One region of the Anaerostipes faecis genome, then DNA from elsewhere that is predicted to be linked to it. Evidence: predicted binding sites of a transcription regulator. Region 1 holds the regulator's gene; each other region holds the start of a gene.

The links. The regulator Rex, encoded in region 1, represses fermentation and respiration genes when NADH is low (regulators of the CRP and FNR family bind a similar motif). The targets are predictions, from matches to a motif close to ATTGTTAANTANTTAACAAT.
Region 2: the regulator Rex is predicted to act here: its motif matches at 1,477-1,496, upstream of gap (type I glyceraldehyde-3-phosphate dehydrogenase).
Region 3: the regulator Rex is predicted to act here: its motif matches at 1,275-1,294, upstream of QGT46_RS05905 (shikimate dehydrogenase).
Region 4: the regulator Rex is predicted to act here: its motif matches at 1,764-1,783, upstream of QGT46_RS00020 (iron-sulfur cluster assembly scaffold protein).

Annotation. Positions count from the first base shown of each region.
Region 1 is NZ_CAJSYK010000012.1:87,707-90,888, reverse strand. It holds gene QGT46_RS09825 (NAD(P)H-hydrate dehydratase) at 1-470, opposite strand, end outside; gene acpS (holo-ACP synthase) at 467-829, opposite strand; gene QGT46_RS09815 (redox-sensing transcriptional repressor Rex) at 846-1,505, opposite strand; gene QGT46_RS09810 (ABC-F family ATP-binding cassette domain-containing protein) at 1,658-3,182, shown strand, end outside.
Region 2 is NZ_CAJSYK010000030.1:11,209-14,390, reverse strand. It holds gene QGT46_RS14905 (Na/Pi cotransporter family protein) at 1-1,374, shown strand, start outside; gene gap (type I glyceraldehyde-3-phosphate dehydrogenase) at 1,544-2,560, shown strand; gene QGT46_RS14895 (phosphoglycerate kinase) at 2,805-3,182, shown strand, end outside.
Region 3 is NZ_CAJSYK010000006.1:66,639-69,820, reverse strand. It holds gene QGT46_RS05915 (NAD(P)/FAD-dependent oxidoreductase) at 1-115, opposite strand, end outside; gene QGT46_RS05910 (LysR family transcriptional regulator) at 242-1,132, opposite strand; gene QGT46_RS05905 (shikimate dehydrogenase) at 1,338-2,213, shown strand; gene QGT46_RS05900 (MFS transporter) at 2,245-3,182, shown strand, end outside.
Region 4 is NZ_CAJSYK010000001.1:1,763-4,944, forward strand. It holds gene QGT46_RS00015 (GGGtGRT protein) at 1-965, opposite strand, end outside; gene QGT46_RS00020 (iron-sulfur cluster assembly scaffold protein) at 978-1,670, opposite strand; gene QGT46_RS00025 (iron-containing alcohol dehydrogenase) at 1,935-3,092, opposite strand; gene QGT46_RS00030 (sugar-binding transcriptional regulator) at 3,125-3,182, opposite strand, start outside.

The sequences.
Region 1 (3,182 bases):
CCGGAGGGAATATCGACCGACATGACTCTGGCTCTGCTTTCATTGATCCTCTCCACAACGGTCCGATATATCCCCGCTATCTCCCTGGAAAGGCCTACGCCGAACATTCCTTCCAAAATCCAGTCATAGCCGTTATAATCTATTTCTTTTTTTTGCTCATACCCAAGACGGGTAAGGATATCATACTGCGTCTTTAAATCTCCGGATGCCTTGGACAGCTCCCCCACGACTGTGAAATCCACAGAATATCCTTCCTCCAGAAGGATTCTGGCCGCAGCCAGCGCATCTCCCCCGTTATTTCCGCATCCTGCCACAGAAAGTATCCTGTCACTTTTTCTGACCGTTTCCATGAGCCTTCGGGCAATTTTTTCGCTGGCCCGCTCCATCAGCACAAGACCCGGCATTCCGATCTGCTGTATGGTCTCTTTATCAACATCCTGCATTTCCTGATTTTTCAAAACATATTTCATAGACACTCTCCTATGACAAAAGCCTGTGCCAGCCCCCCTGTGTTCGTAACCGACACATGAAATTTCGTAATCTGCATATCCGATGCCAGCTTTTCGGCTCTGCCTGTCAGTTTCACATAAGGCGCTCCTTTTGAATCCCGGAACACTCCGATCTCATAGGGCTCCAATCCGAAGAAGCCGGTTCCAAATACTTTGGAAACGGCTTCTTTAACTGCAAAATTACCAGCAAGAGTCGTACTGTTTAAACCTGCGTATGCCAGTTCCTCTTCTGAAAAAATCCGGCTTAGGCGGTTCTTTCTCTCCACCATCTTCTGTACCCGCCCGATTTCTATCAGGTCAGTTCCTATACCGACAATCATGGCGTTCCTCCCGTCTTTACTCCGCGCCCTCGCCGTCTTCCCTGCTGTGAATATTGTAAGTCAGCGTCATGAGACTTTCTGCCAGATGGACATTCTCCACGGTCACACTGTCTGGCAGCGTGAGATCCACAGGAGCAAAGTTCCAAAATCCTTTGATGCCCCAGGACACAAGATCTTTGGCAATCTTCGGCGCCTGGTCCTGCGGAAGCGTGAGGGCTGCGATCTTGATCTCATGATTCTTTATAAACTCTTCCATATCGTCAATATCGTGCACTTCTACTCCGTGCACCGTGATGCCGATCAGCTTCGGATTTACATCGAACAGTGCGATCACCTGAAAACCAATGCTGTTATTGTTGAAATCCTGATAATTGGCCAATGCCTGCCCCAGATTTCCGGCACCGACAATGATCATCTGATTGCTCTTGTCAAGCCCCAGGATCTTGCCGATCTCCACGTAAAGGTTTTCTACATTGTAACCGTATCCCTGCTGCCCGAAACCTCCAAAGTTATTCAGGTCCTGTCGGATCTGGGATGCAGTTACTTTCATTCTCTCGCTCAGCTCTTTGGATGAGATCCTCGTAATATTTTTTGCTTTCAAAGCCCCCAAATAACGGTAATATCTAGGTAATCTCTTTATAACTGCCGGTGATATATTCTTATCCATTGATGACATTATTACCCTCCCACTTATTTTATTAACTACTCAAATTAAATAAATTATATAAGATTGTCTAATAACTGTCAAACTTTTCGGTGCGTTTTTTCAGAAATTATGTTATGCTTAAAAGGAATTTTTACAGCTTAGAAATTTTGAAGGAGTGCACTATGGTTTTATCTTGTCAGAATATACATAAAACATTTGTCGACCAGGAAGTCCTGAAAGGAATTTCCTTTCATATCAATGAGAAGGACCGGCTCGCCGTCATCGGCTTAAACGGCGCCGGAAAGTCCACCCTGCTCAAGATCATCATGGATCAGATGACACCCGACGAAGGGGAGATCCACAAAAAGAAGGACGCCGATATCGGCTATCTCGCACAGCATCAGGACCATACTTCTTCCCGCACCATTTATGAAGAGCTTTTGACCATAAAACAAGATGTGATCGAACTGGACAAAAAACTCCGCTCTCTGGAGCATATGATGAAGCATTTAAGCGGCGCAGAGCTCGAAGAAAAGATGGAGGAATACACCAGGACCACTCATTTATTTGAACAGAAAAACGGTTTTGCCTATGAAAGTGAGATCGCAGGAATCTTAAAAGGACTCGGGTTTAAAGAGGAAGACTTTCAAAAAATGATTGAGACACTGTCCGGAGGACAAAAGACAAGGGTAGCTCTCGGAAAACTTCTGCTGATGAAGCCCGAGATTCTTCTCCTGGATGAGCCTACCAATCATCTGGATGTTGAGTCAATCCAATGGCTGGAAAACTATTTAAGCCACTATGAGGGCGCTGTCATCCTGGTCTCCCATGACCGGTATTTCCTGGACAAGATCGTCAACAAGGTGATGGAGATCGAGGCGGGGCATGCGATGCTCTTTGACGGCAACTACACTTCTTTTATTAAGAAAAGGGATCAGGTAAAGGCGATCCGCTTAAAGGAGTACGAAAACCAGCAGCAGGAGATCCGGCACCAGAAGGCGGTCATCGAAAAACTAAAGCAGTTTAACCGGGAAAAATCCATCCGCCGGGCCGAGAGCCGTGAAAAGATGCTGAACAAAATTGATGTCATCGAAAAGCCTGTGGAGATCGACGGGAAAATGCGCTTTGCTATCGAACCGTCGGTTGTCAGCGGAAACGATGTCTTAACGGTGGAACATCTGGAAAAAAGTTTCGGGCCGCATACGCTGTTTTCCGATATAAATTTTGAAATATTCCGCGGCGAGCGCGTGGCATTGATCGGCGCCAATGGAACCGGAAAGACTACGATGTTGAAAATCATCTGCAAACAAATGCCTAAAAACAAAGGACTGATCAGGCTCGGTTCCCAAGTATCCATCGGATATTACGACCAGGCACAGGACAACCTGCATCCGGATAAGACAATCTTCGAGGAGATATCTGATTCCTTTCCGGAACTGACCAACACAAAAATCAGAAATACACTGGCCGCTTTCCTTTTTAAGGGAGAAGATGTATTTAAACTTGTTTCTTCCTTAAGCGGTGGGGAAAAGGGGCGGGTATCTCTTGCGAAACTTATGTTATCCCATGCCAATTTCCTGATTCTTGACGAGCCTACCAACCACTTGGACATTCACTCCAAGGAAATCCTGGAATCCGCCCTGACCCAATACACAGGCACGGTTCTTTACGTATCCCATGACCGGTATTTCATAAACAAAACGGCTA
Region 2 (3,182 bases), on a different contig from region 1:
ATCACCGCATGGCTTGTGTCGGCAAATGAATGGGCAGGGGCACTGAAACCTGAATTTTTTGCACCGCTGATCTTAGCCATCGGAGCATTTATTGTAACTTTTTCAAATAAACAAAAGTTAAATCAGAAGGCAGAGATCGCCGTAGGTTTCGGTGTTCTTTTTATCGGACTCTCTTTTATGTCCAGTTCCATCGGAGTATATCAGAGCAGCCCTATTTTCGCAAAGGCTTTTGAAGTTCTCGGGGGGAATCCTATTTTGGGAATTCTTGTAGGAGCTGTCGTTACAGCGATCATTCAGAGTTCTTCTGCATCCGTCGGTATTCTTCAGACACTTGCCATGAAGGGCATTGTAAACTGGCGTTCCGCCGTTTTCATTACGCTGGGGCAGAACATCGGTACATGTATCACGGCTCTTTTATCCAGTGCGGGTGCAAACAAAACCGCAAAAAGGGCGGCGGTAATTCACTTATCTTTTAACATCATCGGAGCTGCTATTTATGGAATTATCATGACCATTTTCTTCGGAGTGTTTGACCATCTGGCCATGCAGCATATTTCGAGTACGGAGATCTCTATTTTCCATTCTATCTTCAATGTATCAGTCACTGTACTGCTGTTCCCGTTTGCCAATGTATTGGTGAAACTGTCAGGACTGATTATCCACGAAGAACCGGAAGATGAGGAAGACGAGGAAGTAGAAGAGATGGTGCTGCGTCACCTGGATCCGCGTATCCTGGAGACTCCTTCTTTTGCAGTGGAAAACGCAGTCAAAGAAGTAGTGCGCATGGGTGATATCGTTCTGAAAAATATGAAGCGTGTTACGAAGGAAGCCATGAATCCGCAGCCGAGTGAAAAACAGCTGGACAAGGTATTCAGGGATGAAAAGGTCATCAACCATTTAGAAACTATGATCACCGGGTATCTTGTAAAGATCAGCAATCTGGCACTGACGGAGAAACAGAGCAAAATTGTCACGGATTTATTCTACACAATTTCGGATATCGAGAGGGCAGGAGATCATGTCGAAAATATTGCTGAATTCATGCAGATAAAGCATGACGATAAAATTGCATTTTCTGATCTTGCAAAGGACGAATTGCACAAAATGACGGCTCAGGTCATTAAAACGTTTGATTATGCCATCAGGGCTATTGAGAAAGACGATGTGGAAATTGCAAAACAGGCAATTCAGGGAGAAGAAGAAGTCGACAGAATGGAGAAAAAGTACCGGAAACAGCATATTGAACGGCTGGAACGGGAGTCATGCATACCTGAAGCCGGAGTGATCTATATTGATATGATGACAAGTCTGGAGCGTATTTCGGACTATGCCGACAATATTGCCAATTATATCATCGATGAGAATGAAAAATAAAGCTTTTGGTAATCTTGTACAAAGATATGATTTTGTATACATGAGAGAAATGCTAAAATAGACTTGATATTTTTGGACATATTGTTTAAAATAAAAAGGAAGTTTGTCAATAGATTGACAATTGACAGACAACATTAAATTATTCATTCAAGACTTAGGAGGAATTGAGATGGCAGTAAAAGTAGCGATTAATGGATTTGGACGTATCGGACGTCTTGCATTCAGACAGATGTTCGGAGCTGAAGGTTATGAAGTTGTAGCAATCAACGATTTAACAAATCCTAAGATGTTAGCACACTTATTAAAGTATGATTCTGCACAGGGAAGATATGCATTAGCTGACAAAGTAGAAGCAAAAGAATCTTCAATCGTAGTAGACGGAAAAGAAATCGAAATCTATGCAGAAGCAGACGCAACAAAACTTCCTTGGGGAGAATTAGACGTAGACGTTGTATTAGAATGTACAGGATTCTACACATCTAAAGACAAAGCATCTGCACACATTCAGGCAGGAGCTAAAAAAGTTGTTATTTCTGCGCCAGCTGGAAACGATCTTCCAACTATCGTATACAATGTAAACCATGAAACATTGACAAAAGAAGACACAGTCATCTCAGCAGCATCTTGTACAACAAACTGCTTAGCACCTATGGCTGATGCTCTTAACAAGTACGCACCGGTTCAGTCTGGTATCATGTTGACAGTACATGCTTACACAGGAGATCAGATGACTCTTGACGGACCACAGAGAAAAGGTGATTTAAGAAGAGCACGTGCAGCAGCAGTCAATATCGTTCCTAACTCCACAGGAGCTGCAAAAGCTATCGGATTAGTTATTCCTGAATTAAACGGAAAATTAATCGGATCTGCTCAGCGTGTACCGGTTCCGACAGGTTCTACAACAATCTTAACAGCAGTTGTTAAGGGAGAGAACGTAACTGTTGATGGAATCAACGCAGCTATGAAAGCAGCAGCTACAGAATCTTTCGGATATACAGAAGAAGAATTAGTATCTTCTGACATCATCGGAATCAAATACGGTTCTTTATTTGATGCAACTCAGACAATGGTTACTGAAATTGGTGACGGATTATACGAAGTTCAGGTTGTATCTTGGTATGACAACGAAAACTCTTACACAAGCCAGATGGTAAGAACAATCAAATACTTTGCAGAATTAGCATAATCATCAGCGCTGTGGATGCGGACAGGCATCAATATTCAGTGTAGTATTCTGCAATACCATACCCACAGGGCACACTGTATTTTATGCCCTTCGGGCAGCGTGCTTTGCACGATAAGGTATAAAGACTCAAATGGGTCCGGTCTTTTTGGACCGGACCCGTTTTTTTATTTTGTTTGTTAAAGAAGGCAATCCGGCAGGATAGGCATTCGATTTAATCCTATAAGAAATCCCAGGAGGAAAGAACATGTTAAACAAAAAATCAGTAGATGATATCAACGTAAAAGGAAAGAAAGTCTTAGTGCGCTGTGATTTTAATGTACCGCTTCAGGATGGAAAAATCACAGATGAGAACCGCCTGGTTGCGGCACTTCCTACATTAAAGAAGCTAATCGCAGACGGCGGGAAACTGATCCTTTGCTCTCACTTAGGAAAACCGAAAGGAGAGCCGAAACCGGAATTATCTCTTGCACCGGTGGCGGCACGTTTGAGTGAGTTATTAGGTCAGGAAGTGAAGTTTGCAGCAGACGACAACGTTGTAGGACCGAATGCGAAGGCGGCGGCAGACGCAATGCAGGACGGAGATGTCATTTTACTTCAGAATACACGTTACAGAGCAGAAGAG
Region 3 (3,182 bases), on a different contig from region 1:
TCTCTCCGGTCTGTTCTCCATAGTTGGTTCCCATCGGTGTCATCATGATGCGGTTTTTCATCGTCATGTTTTTGATTGTCAACGGACTGAAAATATTTTTATAATTGCACTTCATTGTGTACCCTCCAAAAGATTATCGATTTCTAATTAGGGTTGTTATCATTGCATTTGGGTGATCTGTAATGATAAGTTCATTATAAAGCAAAGATAATTATTTAACAAATTGATATTTTTTTTGAAATCAATAGTTTTTGTCTATCGTTTTTTTTACGAAGACAATAAATTTCTCTACAGCAGGGATCATAATGTTGTTCTTCAGGTACGCCATGTAGACAGTGTGATAAGGTTTCACGTTGCTTAAGTGAAGGATCTCCACGTCATATTCCCTCAGAGATTCCACATGGGCCACGAAGCCGATGCCGAAGTTCTCGGCTACGAGAGCGGCAATGGCATTTTCATCGGAGGTTTCAAATGCGATCTCAGGTTCCATCCGGTTTTGCCGGTAGATGGAAGTTGTAAACTGGCCCAGGCCGGAAGTGCGGTCATATCCTATGACAGGGTAGGACAGAAGATCTTCCAGCAGAACTTCTTTTTTATGCTTCAAGGGGTGCTCCAGCGGCGTGATGACAACCATCTCCTGATTGATGACCGGGACGAATTCGATCTCAGGCTCATTGGATACGTAAGAGCCGAAGATGACGTCATATTTTTCAGACTTCAGATCACGGAGCATTTTGTTAGTGATTTCCTGCGTCATGGAAAAGGTGATATTGCTGGAACCTTCCGAATTTAAGAAACTGCGCACGAGGTGGGGAATATACGATTTGGCAAGTGGAAACACGTAGGCCAGGTCGATGTGGCCTCCCTTGGAGTTGGCCAGAGCCTTCATTTTATCCTCAGCAATCTTCACTTCTTCGAGTATTTTATTGACATGCTCTAAAAATATCTTTCCGTACTTAGTCAGCTCGATATTTCTTCCATTTTTCCGGAAGAGAGGAAGCCCCAGTTCCTCTTCTAAATTGGCGATGGAGCGGCTTAGACTGGGCTGGGATACATTCAATTCTCTGGCTGCCTGATGATAATGCTGCAGGGTTGCGATTTTTTGAAAATAAGAAAGCTGGTTTAAATTCATAGAGAGTACCTCGTTTCTTGGGAAAGTGCAATGGCTATTTATATAAGGAAGCATAACATAAATGATAGCAAAAATCTATTAAAAAGTATTAAAAGATGTATTAGAAGTATCAATAAGATCCGTGTATAATAGTTTTTGTAAGGTTGTTAAAAAATTAACTTTTGGGTGAAGAAACAACAGGGTAAGTAGAAAAGGAGAATGACACATGGCAGAGAGAATCACAGGACATACAGAATTGATCGGGCTGATGGCATATCCGATCAGACATTCCAGTTCACCGGCAATGCACAATGAAGCATTTGCCACATTAGGACTTGATTATGCATACTTGGCGTTTGAAGTTGACAATGACACATTAGAGGATGCGGTAAAAGGACTGCGTGCCCTGAAACTGAAGGGTTCCAACGTGTCTATGCCGAACAAGACAGTTGTAGGCAAGTACTTAGATAAGCTTTCACCGGCAGCAGAGATGGCAGGAGCAGTCAACACGATCGTCAATGAAGACGGAGTTTTGACAGGACATATTACCGACGGAATCGGCTACATGCAGTCACTGAAAGACAATGACATCGATGTGATCGGCAAAAAAATGACAATCACAGGAGCAGGCGGAGCTGCAACGGCGATCGAAATTCAGGCGGCTCTGGACGGTGTCAAAGAAATGTCAATCTTCAATATCAAAGATAAATTCTGGGAGAATGCAGAGAAAACCGTTGAGAAGATCCGTGCAAACACAGACTGTATCGTAAATCTTTATGATCTTGATGATAAAGATAAATTAAAAGAAGAGATTGCAGACAGCTATCTGTTTGCACAGGCAACCGGTGTTGGAATGAAGCCTCTTGAAGGCCAGTCAGTGATACCTGACGCGTCATTCCTGCGTCCGGACCTGATCGTCACCGACACTATATATGCACCGAGAGAGACTGCACTTTTAAAGATGGCAAAAGAAGCCGGCTGCAAGACAATGAACGGTCTTGGTATGATGCTGTTCCAGGGAGACGCGGCATTCCACCTGTGGACCGGAAAACATATGCCGATCGACCACATGAAAGAAGTGTTGGATATTAAATACGACTAAATCTAGAGAGGAAATTTGAGAGGAATCAATTATGAACAAAAAATATTATCCCAGTGCGTTTATTTTATACTTAAATTATTTCATCCATGGTATCGGATGTTCTGTATTAGGCCAGGTAGCAGTAAAAGAAACTTTGGTAAAGCAGTGGGGAGCTTCTGACATCGGGCTGGTAACAATGGTAGCGGCAGCGCTGGGGCTTGGACGTTTGATCGCCCTTCCATTTGCAGGACCTCTTTCTGATAAGCTGGGAAGAAAAGTGGCATCCATCATCGGCGCAGGCTCCTATGCGATCTTTTTCTTAGGCCTTGCTATGTCACCAAATATGACGGTTGCATACATAGCAGCTGTATTAGGAGGAATCGCAAACTCATTCCTGGATACCGGTGTGATCCCGGCTTGTGTTGAAATTCTGGCTCCAAGATCCAGTATGGCAACGATGCTCACCAAGTTTTCAATCTCCTGTTCACAGCTGTTAATGCCGTTTATGATCGGTGCTATCGTTGGAGCAAACCTTTCCTTAAATGTATTATTATACGTATGCGGTGTTGCCATTGCCATCATCGGCGTGCTTGTTTTATTCGCACCTCTTCCGAAGATGGAGACAGCAGGCGGGGCAAAATCTTCTCTGATCCAGGATATCAAACATGCAAACTTCTCATTGGAGAGTATTGCGCTGATTATCATCGGATTTACAGGAACAGCAACATTCCAGCTCTGGCTGAACTGTGCTCAGGATTTCGCGAAGGAATATGCAAAGATTGGTGATCCTTCTGTGATGCAGACATACTACAGTACGGGATCTCTCGTAGCTATCGTTGTTACAACTGTTTTAGTTAATAAGATAAAAGGGGTAAGATTCTTATTCGTATATCCTCTGATCGCAGCGATTATGATTGCGCTTGTTTATCTGCTGAGAACTCCTTCTATCTGCTACATCGGATCAGCAGTTGTCGGATATTCCGCGGGAGC
Region 4 (3,182 bases), on a different contig from region 1:
GCAACAGTTGCACCTACCATTGGGTTATTGCCCATTCCGATCAGACCCATCATTTCAACGTGAGCCGGTACGGAAGATGATCCTGCGAACTGTGCATCAGAATGCATACGTCCCATAGTATCTGTCATACCATAAGAAGCCGGTCCTGCAGCCATGTTGTCCGGATGAAGTGTACGGCCTGTACCTCCGCCGGATGCAACAGAGAAGTATTTTTTACCCTGTTCGATACATTCTTTTTTGTATGTACCTGCAACAGGATGCTGGAAACGTGTTGGGTTTGTTGAGTTTCCTGTGATAGAAACGTCAACGCCTTCTTTGTGCATGATTGCAACACCTTCTGTTACATCATTTGCACCGTAGCAGTTAACCTTTGCTCTCAGACCTTCAGAGTAAGATTTTCTGAATACTTCTTCTACTTTTCCTGTGGAATAGTCCATCTTAGTTTCAACAAATGTAAATCCATTGATTCTGGAAATGATCTGTGCAGCATCTTTTCCAAGACCATTTAAGATAACACGAAGTGGGTTCTGACGTACTTTGTTTGCTTTCTCGGCAATACCGATCGCACCTTCTGCAGCAGCAAAAGACTCGTGTCCTGCTAAGAATGCGAAACACTCGGTTTCTTCTTCCAGGAGCATTTTTCCTAAGTTACCGTGTCCAAGACCTACTTTTCGCTGGTCTGCTACTGATCCAGGGATACAGAATGCCTGAAGGCCTTCACCAATAGCAGCCGCAGCGTCTGCAGCTCTCTTGCAGCCCTTCTTGATTGCAATGGCAGCACCCACGGTGTAAGCCCATTTTGCATTTTCAAAACAGATTGGCTGGATGCCTTCTACCTGAGCATATACATCTAATCCTGCAGCCTTTGTAACTTCAGCAGCTTCTTCGATAGAATTAATACCATATTCTTTTAATACAGCAAGAATTTGTTTCTCTCTTCTCTCATATGATTCAAATAAAGCCATGTTCGTTACCTCCTATTGATTTCTTGGGTCAATGATTTTAGCAGCATCATCTACTCTGCCGTACTGACCTTTTGCTTTGTCTAAAGCTGTCTGAGCGTCATCGCCTGCTTTGATGAAATCCATCATCTTACCGAAGTTTACGAACTGGTAACCGATGATCTGTTCTTCATCGTCAAGAGCGATTCCTGTAACATATCCTTCAGCCATTTCAAGGTAACGAGGTCCTTTTTTCAGTGTACCGTACATAGTACCAACCTGAGATCTTAAACCTTTTCCTAAATCTTCAAGACCTGCTCCGATCGGAAGCCCGTCCTCAGAGAAAGCACTCTGGGTTCTTCCGTATACGATCTGTAAGAACAGTTCTCTCATTGCTGTATTGATAGCATCACATACTAAGTCTGTATTTAATGCTTCTAAAATTGTTCTTCCCGGTAAAATTTCAGATGCCATAGCAGCTGAGTGAGTCATACCAGAGCATCCGATAGTCTCTACCAATGCTTCCTGAATGATTCCCTCTTTAACGTTCAGAGTTAACTTACATCCCCCCTGCTGAGGTGCACACCAGCCAATACCGTGAGTCAGCCCGGAAATATCAGTTACGTCTTTTGCACTGATCCATTTTGCTTCTTCAGGGATTGGAGCAGCTCCGTGGTTTACACCCTGAGCTACGGTACACATTTGTTCTACTTCATGTGAATAAATCATGTTGAAACTCCTTTCAGTGAATAAATAATAAACATCCCACACTCATATGTAAGTAATGTTTTTAAGCTCATTTGCTCTAGCTTATTTTATCATATTGTTAAAATTAAAACAAGAAATTATCTCAATAACTTTGTAATGTTTTGTATTTTTTCGCGGACTGGAACAGTGTGTTTGAAAAAGAAATCACTCATCAGGAGAACGCATCAGAAAAGGCCGGTTCCCATGGACAGGACCCCGGCCTCTTTCTGTTATTTTACTCTGAACCTATAATGCATTTTCATAAATATGAATGATATCTTCTTTCGTGAGCTCTACAAAGGAGCCTCTACAACCTGCCGCCGCTTTTTCTGCCATGATGTCAAAATAGGTTTCGTCGATCCCTACTTCTCTCAATGTAGTAGGAAGACCCATGTCCCTAAAGAACTTTCTCGTACAGTTTATGGCCTTTCTCGCTGTCTCCATATTTTCTTCTGCCATCGGCAGATTCCAGACATTTCTTCCATAGTCTGCAAATTTCTTCGCGGTAGCTTCATTTAGTGCAAACTCCATCCAGTGAGGTGTGAGGATTGCAAGTCCCTCCCCGTGGGTAATATCATAAAATGCACTTAATTCATGCTCCATGGGATGCACACACCATGCAACCTCGGCTCCATCTGAAAGAATGCCGTTGATTGCCATGCTGGATGTCCACATGAGATTGGCCCTGGCGTCATAATCATCCGGGTGTTCCAGTGCAATAGGTCCATAGTAAAAACAGTTCTTTAAAAGGCCTTCCGCAAACCGTGCCTGTACATCAGCATTGGACACATTGGTAAAATAATTTTCAAAAATATGGCTGATTATATCTGCTGTACCTGCTGCCGTCTGCTTTTTGGAAACAGAATAAGTATACTCCGGATCCATGATGGACATCTTTGGTTTCATGTGCTCACTGGCTGTTCCCCATTTTTCATTTTTCTTCAGATCGGAGATGACTGCAAATTTATCCATTTCAGATCCGGTGGCTGCCAATGTAAGCACAGAGTAAATCGGCAACGCGGCAGTGATCTTTTCCGGGTGTAAAACAAGTTCCCATGGATCTTCTTCACTGCAGGCTCCGGCCGCAATGACTTTTCCGCAGTCGATGACACTTCCTCCTCCGATTGCAAGGACCATGTCGATTTTTTCTTCCTTGCAGATTTTAACTCCTTTTACCACAGACTCTATCCGCGGATTAGGCTCCACACCGGAAAGTTCGGACACACAAAGTCCTGCATCTTTCAAAATCTTCATTGCGGTATCATAGATTCCTGCTTTTTTAATGCTGCCGCCTCCATAGACGAGCAGGACCTTTTCTCCGCTCTCCCTCAGTTCGGATAAATGTGTGATCTGTCCCTTTCCAAAATGAATCTTTGTTGGAATAGAGTATGTGAAATTGTTCATTTGGACCTCCTTAAATTATGTTTATATGTGTTTTATTGTTCTACATCCATCAAATATTCTGCTGCCTGCATGTCGGTGATCAGGACATTT